Linked DNA regions of Methylovirgula sp. 4M-Z18. The protein of the gene in region 2 interacts with the protein of the main gene of each other region in a pairwise test. Links are inferred from orthologs where the notes say so. Each region holds a gene or a part of one and is shown on either strand. Other genes may lie near its edges.

Region 1 (3,513 bases), 200 kb from region 2 along the record:
CCGCGCATTATGACGGCTGGCCAGCGGTTCTCGTCCGCTACGACAGCAAAGACCCGGATCGCATTTTGGCGATGGTCGAGAAAGCGCGCGACTGGGCCATGGCACGCAAGCCGAACAAGGCGGCGCGGGCGCCGACGAAACGGCGATACACTTGAGCGCTGCGCAACAACGATTTCAAAATGATCCTTTGCCTCACTTCGTCATTTTGAGGCGCCATGTTCACCCTCGCGCCTGCTGTGTGACCGGCGCGACGCGCGTGAGGCTGCAGCATTTGCCTCATCGCCCTTCTTCTTCCCGTCCTCGTCGACCGCAAAGACTTCGAGCAGATGGCGCTTGATCGCCGCTTGCCGCGTCGCATTGGTGACCTTCGCGCCGGTGAGATCGGTCACGTAAAAGACGTCTACCGCCTTTTCACCGAAGGTCGCGACATGGGCGGAGCCGATGTTGAGGTTAAGCCGCCACATCACATTGGTGAGATCGTAGAGCAGGCCGGGGCGGTCGAGGCCGGAGACTTCGAGCAGCGTGTAGCGATTCGACAGCCCATTGTCGATCATCACTTCCGGCGCGAGCGGGAAGGTCTTGGCGCGTCCCTTCGGCACGCCGCCCTTGGCTGCCACCACCGAGCCGAGCTGGATTTCGCCGCGCAAGGCCTTTTCGATATGTGTGGCGATGCGGTCGGCGCGGCGGCGCTCGTCGTCGTCGCGCTCAAAGCCGCGGCTGATGAAGATCGTATCGAGCGCGAGGCCGTCGTTGGTGGTGAAAATCTGCGCGTCGACGATATTGGCGCCCGCTGCCGCGCAGGCGCCGAAAATCACCGACAGGAGCCGCGGGTGATCCGGCGCGATGACGGTCAGCTCGGTGACGCTGCGGAATTCGTCGGTCGCGACTTCCGTCACCAGGGATTTCATTTCGACCGCGGCAAGCCGCAGCAAATTCGCGTGCTGAATCTTGCGCGGCAGATCGACCTTCAGCCAATAGGCCGGATAATGGCGCTGCGCATATTGGTCGAATTCGTAGTCCGACCAGCCCGGCAGGCTCTTGCGCAATTGGTCTTGCGCATAGGCGACACGGCCCTTGCGGTCGACCGCCGAATAGCCGCCGGTCAGCACGATTTCGGTTTCCCAATAGAGCGTGCGCAGCAATTGCCCCTTCCAGCCGTTCCACACGCCGGGGCCGACGGCGCGAATATCGCAGACCGTCAACAGCAGCAGCAGGCGCAGGCGCTCCAAGCTCTGGACGATATGGGCGAATGTCTCGATGGTACGCGGGTCGGACAGATCGCGGCTCTGCGCTGTCGTCGACATCACGAGGTGGTATTCGACGAGCCAGGCGACCGTCTCGGTCTCCGCCGTACTCATGCCGAAGCGCGGGCACAATTTGCGCGCGACCTCCGCGCCGGCGAGCGAGTGATCCTCTTTGCGGCCTTTGGCGATATCGTGCAGGAAGGCCGCGACATAGAGCACGCGCCGATTGGGAATGTTCGGCATGATCTCGGCCGAGACCGGCAATTCTTCCTTGAACCGTCCCGCGCCGATTGCTGCCAGAACGCCGACGGTGCGGATCAAATGTTCGTCGACGGTGTAGTGATGATACATGTTGAACTGCATCATCGCGACGACGCGGCCGAAATCGGGAATGAAGCGGCCAAGCACGCCCGCCTCGTTCATGCGGCGCAGCACGATTTCCGGCGTATGGCGCGAGGTGAGAATGTCGAGGAAGAGCCGGTTGGCCTCGTGGTCCTCGCGGATGCGCGCGTTGATGTTCTTCAACGACAGGGTGACGAGGCGCGTCGCATCCGGGTGAATGGCGAGGCCGGTTTGGTCGGCGGCCCAGAACAGGCGGATAAGATTGACCGGATCCGTGTCGAACACGTCCGGCCGTGCGACGGTGATGCGGTTGGTCTCGATCGCAAAGGCGGTCATGCCTTCGACATGTTTGCGCCGCCGCAACCGCCCCATGAAGCGGTCGAGCATGGCACGCGGTTTCGCCTCGCGCTCCTCCATCGCCGAGCACACGATGGCGGTGAGATCGCCAACATCCTTGGCGATGAGGAAATAGTGCTTCATGAACCGCTCGACCGCGGAGAGGCCGGTGCGCGAGGCATAACCGAGTTCGTTCGCCACTTGCCGCTGGCGGTCAAAGGTCAAGCGCTCTTCGGCGCGGCCGGTGATGAAATGCAGCAGGCAGCGCACGCACCACAAAAATTCGTCGCAGCGTTTGAACAGCCGCAATTCCTGCGGCGTGAATAGGCCGGCGGCAACGAGTTCCGAGACGTCGCGCACGCGGTACACATATTTGGCAATCCAGAACAAGGTGTTGAGATCGCGCAATCCCCCCTTGCCCTCTTTCACATTGGGTTCGACGAGATAGCGCGACGCGCCGGCCCGATTGACGCGCGACTCGCGTTCGGCGAGTTTTGCCGCGACGAATTCGCGGGCGCTGCCGCGCACCACGTCGCGGTCGAAGGCCTCGCGCAAGTCGTCGAACAACACGCGATCGCCGTCGATGAAGCGCGCTTCCAGCATTGCTGTGCGGACCGTCATGTCGCCCTTGGCTTGGCGAATGCATTCGCTGACCGAACGGGTGGCGTGGCCGACCTTCTGGCGCAGGTCCCACAGTACGTAGAGGATGGTTTCCACCACGCTTTCGCACCAGGGCGTCTGCTTGTAGGGCAGCAGGAACAGGAGGTCGATGTCGGAGCCGGGCGCCAGCGTGCCGCGGCCATACCCGCCGACCGCGACGATCGACAGCCGTTCGCCGCTCGACGGGTTCTGGTTGGGATAAATGTAGCGCACGACGTAATCGTGGATAGCGCGGATCAGATCGTCCTCGAGCGTGGCGAGCCGCGCGGCGCACAGGAGGCCACGGGGATAGGCCTCGAAATCGGCGCGGATGCGCGCACGCTCCTCTTCGAGCGCCTGTTTGAAGCGCTCGGTCGCCGCTTTGCGGAAAGCCGTATTGTCGTGCGGATGGGCCTTCCGCAGCACCGCGATATCGGCGTCGAGCGCGGCCCGGTCGAGCACGATGTCGCGCACCCGCGCGGCGGGGTGGCGGTAGGGCGGATCGATCGTGTCCAAAGGCGTCATGGAATCGCTATCATAACTCAAATCTTGAGACCGCTTTACTCCCCGGCGGGGCGAAAAGCACGGAGAAAGGCGCGCACTGGGCGGAGCTCAATCTACGCCGTTCTCCCAATAGGGTGGATCGCCGAATGCGGCCTTCAAGTGATCCGCTAACGCGCGAAGTTTCGCGGGCGGCCGCCGGCCTTCCGGATGGGCCAGGTAGATGAATTCCGAGGCCGGACGAACGCCGACATCGACGACCTTAACCTTGCCATCGCGAATATCCGGCCCGGCGATGAAGAGGGGCAGCAGGGCGATGCCGAGACCGGCGACCGTGGCGTCCCGCATCATATCGCCATTGTTGACCCTGAATCCGATGCGGGCGCGAACGATCTCAACGCCCTTCGGGGTTGCGAAGCGCCAGTCCGCAACGCCGCGGTTCGTGTAGAAA
Region 2 (2,798 bases):
AGGCCGACGCCGCCGAGCGCGGTGTTGACCAGGATACCGGTCATGATCGCGCCGGTGATGCCGCCGATGCAGTGCACGCCGAACACGTCGAGCGCGTCGTCATAGCCGATCCAATTCTTCACGAAAGCGACGAAGAAGAAGCAGATCGGGCTGACCATCAGACCGAGCACGATCGAACCCATCGGACCGGCAAAGCCCGAAGCCGGCGTCACCGCGACGAGACCCGCAACTGCGCCCGACACCATGCCGAGCAGCGAGGGCTTGCCCTTGACGATCCATTCGACGAACAGCCAGGAGAGCGCCGCCGCAGCGGTTGCGACCATCGTGTTGACGAAAGCGAGTGCCGTCGTGCCATTGGCCTCGAGGTTCGAGCCGGCATTGAAGCCGAACCAACCAACCCAGAGGAGCGAAGCGCCGATCATCGTCATGGTGAGCGAATGGGGCGGCATAGCCTCTTTCGGATAGCCGACACGCTTGCCGATGATCAAGCAACCGACCATACCAGCGATACCAGCGTTGATATGCACGACGGTGCCGCCGGCAAAATCCAGCGCTCCGGCAGCCGCCAGCCAACCGGCGCTGTTGTTGAGCGCGTCGATCTTGTCCTGAGCGACCTTCTTGGCGGCGTCGGTGGTCGCAGCAGCAAGTTCCTTAGCTGCAGCCGTGAGCAGATTCGCATCGGCCGAAGCCCAGACCCAATGGGCGATCGGGAAGTAGATGAACGTCACCCACAGGAACATGAACAGCAGCATCGCCGAGAATTTGATGCGCTCGGCGAAGGAGCCGATGATCAGCGCCGGAGTAATCATGGCGAAGGTCATCTGGAACACCATATAGGCGAGTTCCGGAATGACGTGGCCCGGCGTGAAGGTCGAGAAGGTCGCGTTTGCGTCGACGCCCTTCAGGAAGACCTTGCCGAAGCCGCCGAGATAGGCTGCCGGGATTCCGAACAAACCGGTGCCAGGACCGGTATCGCCAAGCGACATCGAATAGCCATAGACGGCCCACAGCACGCCGACGAGCGACACGATGGCGAAGACTTGGGTCAGAATCGACAGCATGTTCTTGGTGCGCACCAGGCCGCCGTAGAAGAGGGCGAGGCCGGGGATCGACATCATCAGCACGAGCGCGCTGGAGGTGAGCATCCAAGCGGTATCGCCCGGATTCGGCACGAGTGCGGGCGCGGCAGGCGCTGCAGCGGCGGCTGCCGGCGCGGCGTCCTGGGCATAGGCCACAGCCGTCATGGCGGTCAGCGCCAAGGCCGTTAGCAACCCGCCTTTCAGTGAAAGCAACTTCATGAGTGAACTCCTTGTGAAATCCTTGATGGCGCTTACAGGGCGTCGGCGTCTTTTTCGCCGGTGCGGATGCGGATCGCCTGTTCGAGCGGGGTGACGAAAATTTTGCCGTCGCCGATCTGGCCGGTGCGGGCGGTGGCGCTAATCGCCTCGACCACCTGATCGACCAGGGACGCCGCCACCGCGACTTCGATTTTCAATTTCGGCAAGAAGCTCACGGCATATTCGGCGCCGCGATAGATTTCGGTATGCCCCTTTTGCCGTCCGTACCCCTTTACCTCGGTCACGGTCAGGCCGTGAACGCCGATGGCGGTCAGCGCGTCGCGGACCTCCTCGAGTTTGAACGGCTTAATGATCGCCATCACGATTTTCATGTCGTTTGGTCCCTTAAAGCTCTGGCTCTCGCACCGCTGGATTGCGGCCGGACGAGCCGGTTTGGAACTGCTGAACCCATCACCGCGAACGGCACGCGCCAGCCCCCTCGGAACTTCCTAACAAGTGCCGTGCCAAACGCCGTCGAAATGGGAAAATCTGGGATTCCGCGGCGACTCGGCCGGGATTTTGCTGCGTCGCAGCGAGTATGATTAAAATTTAGGCAAATGCTGAAATCGTTTTCAAAAATAAATGCCTAATATTTGAGCAGAGCAGAGTCCTGTCTACCCCTTTCACGTTAGGCCTGCCCCGATTTGAGGCGGCACGCAACCGCCATCAGGCTTTGGCGTCGCGCGGCCGGATCAAGCCTTCTTGTGCCACCGATGCCACCAAGGCCCCGTCACGCGCGTAAATCAGGCCGCGGGTCAGGCCGCGCGCGCCGCCGGTCCAGGGACTGTCCTGGCTGTACAGGAGCCATTCGTCGGCCCGGAAGGGGCGATGAAACCAGAGCGCATGGTCAAGACTCGCCACCTGCAGGGTCGGATCGAAGACCGTTCGGCCATGGGTGACCATGGCGGCATCGAGCAAGGTCATGTCCGACAGGTAAGCGAGCACCGCCCGATGCACGGCCGGATCGTCCGGCAAAGGGCCGGAGGCTTTCATCCAGATATTCTGAGCCGGTTCCGTCGGCTTGCGGTTGAGGTAGCGCATCCAATCGACGGGGCGCAGCTCGATCGGCCGTTCACGCTTGAAATAAGAGCGCACCGCCGGCGGCATTTGCGCCCCGAATTTCTCGAAAACGTCCCGATCGCTCAGCAAAGTCTCGGGATCGGGCACGTCCGGCATGGCAAATTGATGCGACAGACCCTCTTCCTCGATCTGGAAGGAGGCCGACAGCGAAAAAATCGCCCGTCCGCGCTGAATCGCGACGCAGCGGCGGGTGGCGAAGCTCGTGCCGTCGCGAATCCGGTCGACCTCGTAGACAATCGGAATGCTCGGATCGCCCGGCAGGATGAAATAGCCGTGCAGCGAATGCGGCGCGCGGCCCTCGACCGTCCGCGCCGCCGCGACCAGGGCCTGGGAAATCACGAGGCCGCCGAAAACGCGCTGCCAGCCGACCTGCGGGCTGGA

What was found. Proteins that work in one complex are often made in the same cells at the same time.
Region 1: the proteins of V9T28_RS02510 (region 2) and V9T28_RS01580 interact in binary tests that used the Escherichia coli proteins (3 or more experiments, as listed by UniProt). The link is inferred for Methylovirgula sp. 4M-Z18 from one-to-one orthologs.

What each region holds. Positions count from the first base shown.
Region 1 is NZ_CP149574.1:355,266-358,778, forward strand. What follows is about bases 1-3,440. They hold V9T28_RS01580 ([protein-PII] uridylyltransferase), read right to left. Parts: upstream 3,087-3,440; coding sequence 201-3,086; downstream 1-200. Other genes in these bases: V9T28_RS01575 (hypothetical protein), read left to right, coding at 1-155; V9T28_RS01585 (LysR family transcriptional regulator), read right to left, coding at 3,174-3,440. Outside these bases: more of V9T28_RS01585, read right to left, coding at 3,441-3,513.
Region 2 is NZ_CP149574.1:551,086-553,883, reverse strand. What follows is about bases 1-2,725. They hold V9T28_RS02510 (P-II family nitrogen regulator), read right to left. Parts: upstream 1,670-2,725; coding sequence 1,331-1,669; downstream 1-1,330. Other genes in these bases: tesB (acyl-CoA thioesterase II), read right to left, coding at 2,004-2,725; V9T28_RS02515 (ammonium transporter), read right to left, coding at 1-1,244. Also shown: more of tesB, read right to left, coding at 2,726-2,798. UniProt on the Escherichia coli protein: Involved in the regulation of nitrogen metabolism. Regulates the activity of its targets by protein-protein interaction in response to the nitrogen status of the cell.